DNA from 3 places in the Dietzia cercidiphylli genome. Region 3 is predicted to be linked to each of the others. Evidence: predicted binding sites of a transcription regulator. Region 3 holds the regulator's gene; each other region holds the start of a gene.
What was found. Region 3 encodes LexA, which represses DNA repair genes until DNA is damaged. Its sites were predicted from a motif close to CGAACANNTGTTCG; they were not measured.
Positions count from the first base shown of each region.

Region 1: the regulator LexA is predicted to act here: its motif matches at 1,585-1,598, upstream of ABD250_RS15780 (HNH endonuclease signature motif containing protein).
Region 2: the regulator LexA is predicted to act here: its motif matches at 1,625-1,638, upstream of ABD250_RS03950 (HNH endonuclease signature motif containing protein).

Region 1 covers NZ_BAAAQG010000021.1:55,986-59,261, forward strand. The annotation lists gene ABD250_RS15775 (nuclease-related domain-containing protein) at 1-9, shown strand, start outside; gene ABD250_RS15780 (HNH endonuclease signature motif containing protein) at 27-1,547, opposite strand; gene ABD250_RS15785 (DUF2784 domain-containing protein) at 1,663-2,061, opposite strand; gene ABD250_RS15790 (3-deoxy-7-phosphoheptulonate synthase) at 2,362-3,276, shown strand, end outside.
Region 2 covers NZ_BAAAQG010000003.1:463,096-466,371, reverse strand. The annotation lists gene pgi (glucose-6-phosphate isomerase) at 1-908, shown strand, start outside; gene ABD250_RS03955 (dihydrofolate reductase family protein) at 960-1,553, shown strand; gene ABD250_RS03950 (HNH endonuclease signature motif containing protein) at 1,696-3,276, shown strand, end outside.
Region 3 covers NZ_BAAAQG010000002.1:126,608-129,883, reverse strand. The annotation lists gene hflX (GTPase HflX) at 1-1,141, shown strand, start outside; gene lexA (transcriptional repressor LexA) at 1,181-1,849, opposite strand; gene nrdR (transcriptional regulator NrdR) at 2,556-3,011, shown strand; gene hrpA (ATP-dependent RNA helicase HrpA) at 3,070-3,276, opposite strand, start outside.

The DNA of each region.
Region 1 (3,276 bases), on a different contig from region 3:
CACCGCTGAACCGAGCCGTGCAGGGGTCAGGCGGGGCGGGGGCGGTGGGCTCCTGGTGGGTTGGTGAGGTGGCCGTCGTCGGTGATGAGGCGGTCGAGGTGTTGGTGCCATCGGTGGTCGAGGATCCGGTCGCGGGCCTGGGCCAGGGGGCCGTGGGGGGTGGTGCGGTGTTCGTGTCCGGTCTCGGTGATGATGGTCAGCTCACCCAGGGGCCCGGGCCGGTAGGCGCAGTGACCGAAGGTCTTCTCTCGGTGGTGCTTGCGGCACAGGCAGATCAGGTTCCACTCGGCGGTGGGTCCGCCCATCTCGGGGCGCTGGTGGTCGAAGGCGATGATGTGGTCGATCTCGCAGTCGTGGGCCTCGACGGTGCATCCGGGGTGGCGGCAGGTCCCGTCCCGTAGCCGGATCCGCTCGGCCAACGCCGGGGTGATGAAGTACTTGAGCACCGCGTCCGGGGTGTCCTGGACTCCCGGTTGCGGGTCGATGAGGTCGAACCGCACCCTCGCCTCGCCGCCGGAGAGCAACTCCTCGCACAGCCAGTCGAAGCTGGCGTAGGCGCCGTTGACGAACTGGACGCGGTTGGGCAGACCCTGGGCGATGCCGTCGATGATCGAGATCCGGACCGGCTTGTCGGTGCCCCACGACGCACCCGGCCGCGGCGTGTCCGCGCCGGCAGCGCCAGCTGCGCCTTCGGTGCCGTCCGCGCCGGCGGCGCTGTCGGTGTGGTGGGTGGTGTCCTCGGGGTCGTGCAGGGCTGAGCCGATGTCGTCGGTGTTCGGGTCCCCGAGGGCGCACAGGGCGTCGGCGCGCAGTTGGTTGCGGGTGCGCGGGTGACCGCGGTCGTGGGCGGCGCGGGCAGCGGCCTCGATGCGCCGGCGCAGCTTCTCGGCATCCGAGCTGGGCAGGTGGGCCCACATGCTGGTCATGCCGTCGCGGCCGGGGCGGAACCGGACGGTGCGCTGCTCCACGGCCGCGCCCACCGCGTCCTCGGCGGCCCGGGGGTCGTGGCGCTCCCTGGCCGCGTCGACCGCGGTGTCCAGGGCTGTGCGGCTGGGCCGGTGGCCCCCGTCCAGGTCCCGGCCCAGGGCGCCGATGACCTCTGATTCCACCGCCGCGATGATCGCGTCCGGGATGTCGGCCAACCGGCAGGCGGTGTCGATGGCCAGCTGCTCGGGGAACAGGCCCCGATCGACGGCCTTGCGCAGAAGAGGAAGGCGGGTGTGGATCTGCACCCCGGCGGTCACCAGACGCCCGGCGTGCCACCCGGTCAGGGACATCGCCGCCGCCAGGTGGTCACGGGCCCGATCGGCCGGGTCCAGACGGGCGAACACCGGCCGCGGGCACGCCCCGTCATCATGGGTGGCCTCATCGAGCCGCCCCATCGCCTGCACGAGGTGATACGCGGCCTGAAGCCGGGTGGCCGCGGCGAGATTCTGCGCCAGCGTGGCCGACCGCGCCACCTCACTCAACGCCTCGGCGCCCAACGTGTCGAGAGGATCCGGCACCGCGCGCAGCGCCCCGAACGCCGCCGAGCTCGTCGTCGTCACACTCACCACCGACCCACCTCCCACGTTGCGCTTGACTCGAACATGTGTACTATCCTACCCATGTTCGCATCATCGTTCAAGTGTTCGAATGAAGTCCGCGGCGGCGGCGTCGACGTCAGGAGTGCAGCGCCTCCGGCGCGAGTGCGCGGGAGCGTGCTCGCGCTCGCCAGTGGAGGAAGGCCAGGCCCGCCCATGAGACGAGCACGGCGGCCGCAACGGCGAGTTGCGCCGTCAGAAGATGTTCCGCGGGATAGATGACGCCGGTGAGGTAGTGGTCGATGAACCCCGTCGACGGCAGCGTCTCCTGGCCGGCGCGGGCGCGTCCCCAGTTCTCCACGTAGGTGAGCGGACAGTCCCACCCCACCGTCGCGATCCCGAGTCCGTACGCCGCCGTCGCCAGATGTGGCCAGAATGTCCAACGCCATTTCCACGCGAGGAAGCCGCCTACCACCATGTACACGAGGAAGGCCGCGTGGAGCACCATCGCAGCGTCAGCGACGAGTCGGTATCCCATGACTCCAGGGTGCCAGCCGGGGCGGGAGGTGCAAGTGGCCCGACGGGCGCGGCCTCTGCTACGGTGACCGGCATGTCGATCGCTCGCGCTTATTGGCGCTTTATGTGGGCTCCGGGTGGAGCCCGCGCCGCGAGCGCACGCGTCCGCTAGTCGGACGTCCGACACCCGGAGCCCAGAGGCGGTGACCACCACGGTCACCGCCTCCCGCCATTTCCAGCGGCGGATCCGGGTGCGACACAGGGCACCGAACAGGATCACGGCACCCGGCCCGCCACGACCCCCGCATCAGGAGCGCACGCCGTGACCATCACCGCCGAGAACCCCACCCAGACCGCCGACCGGCGCGTCCTGTCCTACTCCCCGTTGCCGACGCCGATCGAGATCCTCGGCGAGCTCCCGCTGGGGGAGGCCCGCGAGGCGCTGGTCGAGCGCAGCCGAAGCGAGATCGCCGATGTCCTGGCCGGGCGAGACGACCGGCTGCTCGTGGTGGTGGGGCCCTGTTCGGTCCACGATCCCGCGGCCGCTCTCGACTACGCGGGGCGTCTCGCGGCCCTGGCCCGGGAAGTCTCGGAGGACCTGCTGATCGTCATGCGCGTCTACTTCGAGAAGCCGCGGACGACCGTCGGGTGGAAGGGCCTGATCAACGACCCGGCGCTGGACGGGAGCTACGACATCCCGCGGGGTCTGCGCACGGCCCGCAGACTCCTCCTGGATGTGTTGGACCTCGGCCTGCCCGTCGGCTGCGAGTTCCTCGAACCGACCAGTCCGCAGTACATCGCCGACGCCGTCTCCTGGGGTGCCATCGGAGCGCGGACCACCGAGAGCCAGGTGCACCGCCAGTTGGTCTCCGGGCTGTCCATGCCGGTGGGGTTCAAGAACGGGACCGACGGCGAGGTCCAGGTCGCGGTGGACGGGTGCAGGTCCTCGGCGTCGCGCCACGTGTTCTTCGGCACTGACGCCGAGGGCCGGGCCGCCGTGGTGGAGACGGCCGGGAACACCGACTGCCACGTGATCCTCCGGGGAGGCACGGGCGGCCCCAACCACGACGCGGCATCGGTGGCGTCCGCGGTGGCGTCGGTCGCGAAGGTGGGGCTGCCCGGTTTGGTGATGGTAGATGCGAGCCACGCCAACTCCGGCAAGTCGCACGAGCGCCAGGCCGAGGTCGTGGCCGAGCTCGCCGAGCGGATCGGGGCGGGGGAGGACGGGATCTCCGGC
Region 2 (3,276 bases), on a different contig from region 3:
AGGTGGCCGACTTCGGGATCGCCGCGGACAACATGTTCGAGTTCTGGGACTGGGTCGGGGGCCGGTACTCGGTGTCGTCGGCGATCGGCCTCTCGGTGATGATCACGGTGGGCCCGCCCGCGTTCGTCGAGCTGCTCGAGGGCTTCCACGCCATGGACCTGCACTTCGCGACCGAGGCGCCCGAGCACAACGCGCCGGTCCTCATGGCCCTGCTCGGCATCTGGTACACCTGCTTCCTCGGGGCCCAGTCCAAGGCCGTGATCCCCTACGCCCAGGGCCTCCTGCGATTTCCCGCCTACCTCCAGCAACTGACCATGGAGTCCCTCGGCAAGTCGGTCCGACTCGACGGCTCCGACGTCTCCTACCCCACCGGCGAGGTCTACTGGGGCGAGCCCGGCACCAACGGCCAGCACGCCTTCTTCCAGCTCCTGCACCAGGGCACCCAGCTCGTCCCGGTGGACTTCATCGGGGTCGCCCGTCCGGTCTCGGACCTGCCCACCGCCGACGGCGCCGGATCGATGCACGACATGCTCGTGGCCAACCTGTTCGCCCAGTCCCGTGTGCTGGCGTTCGGCAAGACGGAGGACGAGGTGCTCGCCGAGGGCGTGGACCCCGCGATCGCGCCGCACAAGGTGATGCCCGGCAACCGGCCGTCCACCACGATCCTCGCGCCGTCGCTCTCGCCCGGGGTGCTCGGGCAGCTCATCGCCCTCTACGAACACGTGGTGTTCGTCCAGGCCGCCGTGCTGGGCATCAATGCGTTCGATCAGTGGGGGGTCGAGCTGGGCAAGGCCCAGGCCGGCGAGCTCCTGACCGCCCTGACCGCGGAGAAGCACCCCGGGGAGGGCTTCGACTCCTCGACGGATGCTCTCGTCGAGATCTACCGCGAGGCACGCGGTCGTCGCTGAGCCGGAACTGTTCCGCCCGGAGCTGTCGTAGCCGGGTGCGAGCATGGCGGTATGAGCACTGTCTATTGCACCGCCACGAGTCTGGACGGGTACATCGCCGACGACGAGGAGAGCCTCTCCTGGCTGTTCGCGACCTCCGGTGAGGCCGAACCCGCGGGGTACACACCGACCGAGCCGGACCCCACCCTCCCCGACCTCCACTTCGACCGCTTCTACTCCGGCGTCGGTTCGATCGTCTGCGGCGTCAACACCTTCGAGTGGGTCCGCCGCGACCTGACGAAGGACGGCCAGCCGTTCGTCTGGCCGTACTCCCTGCCGAGCTGGGTCGTCACCCACCGCGATCTCGATCCCGTCGACGGCGTCGAGTTCTTCGCCGGAGACATCGGCGACCTGCACCCGCTCCTCGTCGAGGCCGCCGACGGCGGGGACGTCTGGATCGTCGGGGGCGGTGACCTCGCCGGCCAGTTCGCCGACCGAGGACTGGTGGACCGGGTCTGGATCCACCAGTGTCCGGTCGTCCTCGGATCCGGGCGACCCCTGCTGCCCCGCCGACTCCGTCTCCACCGCCGGAAGCTCGAGACCCACGGCCAGTTCACGGCGATGCTCTTCGACGTGGTGGGCCCCGAGCCCCGAATCACGACCTGATCGGCGAGTACCCCGGCGCCTTCCTCCGCTGCAGTCCCGGACGAAAGGCCCGCAGCAGACTATTGCGCGTTCGAATGTATGTGCGTAGACTAGAACGTACATTCGATACAGGCGGCGGTGGCGGAAGACTCGGAGGTGAGGCATGGACGTTGGCAACGGCCCCTCCTCCGACGGCTCCTCCGATGTCGATCCACTGACCGGACTGACCGCCTCGGCTCGTGCCGGGTGGGCGGCCGAGAATCGCGCCTCCGCCCAGCGGCTGTCCGCCTGCTACGACCTCCTGCTGGAATGCCTGCGCCGAGACGACTCCGGCGCCGGCCCCGATTCCCCGCCCGGCCACGCGGTGGTCGACCCGTTCGTGGTGGCAACCGGATACGTGGTGGCGGCGATGGCCGTCTCCACCCTGCGAGCCGAGTCGATGATCTCGTTCGCCGCGGACCTCCACCAGCGCTACCCCGCCGTCCTCGCCGCCCTGGCCGCGGGGCGCCTGGACCAGCGCGCCGCGGAACTGCTGGCCCGCCAGATGGCCACCGTCGACCCCGAGGTGCTTCCGCAGGTGCAACAGGACGTCGTCGACGACTACCTGGCCGCGACGGAGGCCGGCGAACGCCTCGGTCGGCACGCGGTACGCGATGCGGTGGACGCGATCATCACCCGCTACGACGCCGAGGGAATCCGTCGGCGCAAGGAGGACGCCAGCCGTGCGCGCGGTGTGCGCATCAGCAAGGGCGCTGACGGCATGTCCACCGTGTCGGCCATTCTGGCCACCGAGGAGGCCGCCGTCCTTGCCGAGGCGATCGATCAGCGCGCTGCCGAACACGCCGCCGCCGAGTCCGAGGCTGCCGCGGCGAGCGCAGCCGCGGCCGAGGCCACCGGCGAGTCGGGCTCAGTCCCGGGTCCGGACCCGGCCCCGGACTATCACTATTCCAAGGCCGAACGCCGCGCCGACGCCCTGTTGGCGCTGGTGTGCGGCGACAGCCTGCACGCCGGTGGCCAGGGCCGACCCACTGCGCCGTTGCGACCCAAGATCACCGTGATCGCTCCCGGCAACGACGGCGCGGGTGGCAACGGCGCGGGTGGCAACGGCGCCTGCGACGACGACGGGGTTCGGGTGGAGTTCACCCGCACCGGCGAGGCGGCGCTGCAGGCCCTACTGGACATGCTCGTCACCAGCGACGGAGCCAGCTTCGAGAAGGTCGACCCCCGTATCGGCGCCGCCGACGACGCCCGCCGCGCCCTGAGGTACCGGCCCGGTGCCGAGTTGGCCCGCCGCATCAGGCTGCGCGACGGTACCTGCCGCCATCCCGGCTGTGCGGTTCCGGCCGATGACTGCGACATCGATCATGTCCGCCCCTTCGACCACGCCGACCCCGCCCGCGGCGGACCCACTGAAGAGTGCAATCTGATGTGTCTGTGTCGGCGCCATCACCGGTTCAAGACGTTCTCCGACTGGATCTACGACCTGGCGCCCGATGGCACCCTCACCGTCATCACACCGGACGGGGCGACCATGACGACCCGACCATCCGGGCCGCTCGGGGTCTACCGCCGCGAGCACGCCCGCAATGAATCCCGCGCCTGGGACAGACAACAACAGCGCAACCCGGACCCGACCATCACAGGAGGGGAGACGCGCCCGGAGCCCACCTACTGGACTCGCCGTGCGGCCCGCCTGAGCGCCGAGCGTGCCCGCGCAACCGGCCCGGTCGACACCCGGCCCGGC
Region 3 (3,276 bases):
CTACATCGGTTCGGGGAAGGCCAAGACCCTGAAGGACGTGATCACCGCGACGGGGGCGGACACGGTGATCTGCGACGGCGAGCTCACGCCGGGTCAGCTCATCGCGCTCGAGAAGGTCGTCAACGTCAAGGTGATCGACCGCACCGCGCTGATCCTCGACATCTTCGCCCAACACGCGACCAGCCGTGAGGGTAAGGCCCAGGTGTCCTTGGCGCAGATGGAGTACATGCTCCCGCGACTGCGTGGCTGGGGTGAGGCACTCTCCCGGCAGGCGGGTGGCCGGGCGGGCAGCAACGGAGGCGTCGGACTCCGTGGTCCCGGTGAGACCAAGATCGAGACGGACCGCCGCCGAATCCGGGAGCGCACGGCGAGGCTGCGCCGTGAGATCAAGGGCATGAAGCAGGCCCGGGACACCAAGCGGCATCGCCGTCGCGCCACCCCGGTGCCGTCGATCGCGATCGCCGGGTACACCAACGCCGGGAAGTCGAGCCTGCTCAACCGCTTGACCGGTGCGGGCGTACTGGTCCAGAACGCACTGTTCGCCACGCTGGACCCCACCACACGGCGGTCCGAGCTCCCCGACGGGCGGGTAGTGGTCTTCACAGATACGGTCGGATTCGTCCGACACCTCCCGACCCAGCTCGTCGAGGCGTTCCGCTCGACGTTGGAGGAGGTCGTGGACTCCGAGCTGCTCCTGCACGTGGTCGACGGATCGGACGCCTTCCCCCTGCGCCAGATCGAGGCCGTCCGCACCGTCATCAACGACGTCGTGGAAGAGCAGAAGGCCGAGAGGCCCCGCGAACTCGTGGTGATCAACAAGGTCGACGTCGCTGACCCGGTGGTGTTGACGGAACTGCACCACGCCCTGCCGGACGCGGTCTTCGTCTCGGCGGCGACGGGTGAGGGGTTCGACGAGCTCCTCGACCGAATAATGCGGGTGGTCGCCTCCGGGGACACGGAGGTCACACTCGAGATCCCGTTCACCCGGGGTGATGTGGTCTCCCGTGTCCACGCGGAGGGCGCCGTGGTGGACGAGGATCACACGAAGGACGGCACGAGGATCGTGGTCCGGCTTCCGGCCTCCGTGGCCCGAGAGCTCGGGGAGTATCGGGTCCCCGGATCCCGTGACGGTGTCGCCTGACCCCGTCGACGGATCAGGCGACACCCGGTTCCGGCCGGTTCAGAGCTTGCGGAAGACCGTGACGACCTTTCCGAGGATCGTCGCGTGCTCCCCGGGAATCGGACTGAACGACGGGTTGTGGGGCAGGAGCCACACCCCGCTCGAATCCCGGCGGAAAGTCTTGACCGTGGCCTCCCCGTCGATCATCGCCGCCACGATCTCGCCGTTGTCCGCGACGTTCTGACGGCGCACCACCACGTAGTCCCCGTCACAGATCGCGGCGTCGATCATCGACTCGCCGACCACTCTGAGCATGAACAGGTCCCCGGAACCCACCAGGTCGGAGGGGAGGGGGAAGACCTCCTCCACCGCCTGCTCGGCGAGGATCGGACCGCCGGCCGCGATCCGCCCCAGGACAGGGACGTAGACGGGTTCCACGGCCCCGCTGGGACGCGTCTCCTCCTGGACGGGCGCGCGACGACCTCGGGACCGCTGCCCCGGGACGCCGTGGACGTCGACCGCCCGCGGCTTGTGCGGATCACGGGTCAGGAAGCCCTTCTTCTCCAACGTCCGCAACTGGTGGGCCACCGAGGAGGTCGACTGCAGACCGACGGCGTCACCGATCTCTCGGATGCTCGGGGGATAGCCCCGGTCCTTGACCGTGTCGTGGATGTGCAACAGAACGCTCTTCTGGCGGGTCGTCAGGGCCTCGAAGTCGGGCTTGGGCATGTGGGGGTCCCTTCGGCGAATGGGTGTTCGACGTCGCTATCTGTGTACACCCTACTGCCCGTCGGACGTGAGCGCCACACAGGTGTTCGAAGAAATGTCGCCACGAATGTCGACTCTGTCGGACCCGCGTGATACAACTCTAGGCAGGTTCGGGTTCGAACAGATGTGCACAACAAGGCACACGGGCGTGCGAATGAGGTTCGCACACCGTATCGAGTTGGGAGTTCTCATGACCGTTATGGAGATGCAGCCACGATCGCGTCCCTCCGTGCCCTGGACGGAGGTCTGCGTGACCGATCACGACCGGCCCGTTTCGTCCAGGGTGCATCCCCGCCCTGATGCCGGGGCCCGTCCCGTCATCCGCACGCTCGACCGGGGGCGCCAGACGGCCACGCGGTCGGTGGCGCCCGGACGGCGAGTGCTCGTCCGCCCCGCGTCCGCGGAAAGGGTCAGGGCATGCGGTAGCGAGGCGAGGTCGAGTGCGCCGGTGGTGGACGATGTGCCGACGTGGGCTCTGGTGGCCTGTGGAATCGTCTTCGGAATCCTGATGCTGCTCGCGTTGGCACTCCTGGGCGGGCCCGCCTACGCGTGACCCACGGTATCGCCTCCTAGAATGGACCCGGGACGGCGGCCCGTCGCCCCCGCGCCGCCGTCGGCTCCGGCCGGCGGAGCGGTTCGGACCAGGTCGACGAATGGCGAAGCTGGAATGTACTGCCCCATATGTCACCACGAGGACTCACGGGTGATCGACTCGCGGTCGGTCGACGAAGGGCAGGCGATCCGGCGTCGGCGCGAGTGCCCCGACTGCGGACACCGGTTCACCACCCTCGAGACCCCGTTGTTGACCGTCCTCAAGCGCAACGGTGTGACGGAGCGTTTCAGCCGCGACAAAGTGGTCCGCGGTGTGCGACGCGCGTGCCAGGGGAGGTCGGTCGACGAGGACGCGCTCCGGCGGCTCGCGCAGCAGGTCGAAGACGCTGTCCGGGCCGGCGGCGCCTCAGAGGTCCCCGCTCACGAGATCGGGCTGGCGATCCTGGGGCCTCTACAAGATCTGGACGAGGTCGCGTATCTGCGATTCGCCTCCGTGTACAAACAATTCAGTTCCGCTGCGGATTTCGAGAGCGAGATCATCGCGCTTCGCGAACGGCACGCTGCTCACTAGTCCCGGTCCTCTCCGCGTCGCACCGGGATCGGTTCCTGTGTACGGGCGGTGTGAGGGCTCAACGCGCGTTCCGCCGGGAGAGCGCGGCGGCGACCGCCTTCTCGATCCTCTCGGCGGAGACCGGGCGCGCGGTACCCAGAGACTGCGCGAAGAGGCCGACACGGTATTCGGCCAACATCCACCGGAGATCCCGGGCTGCCCGCGCCCCACCCGGTCGTCGGCGGAGCGCCGCCGTCGCCTCCGCGACAGTGGCCTCCGACTTCTC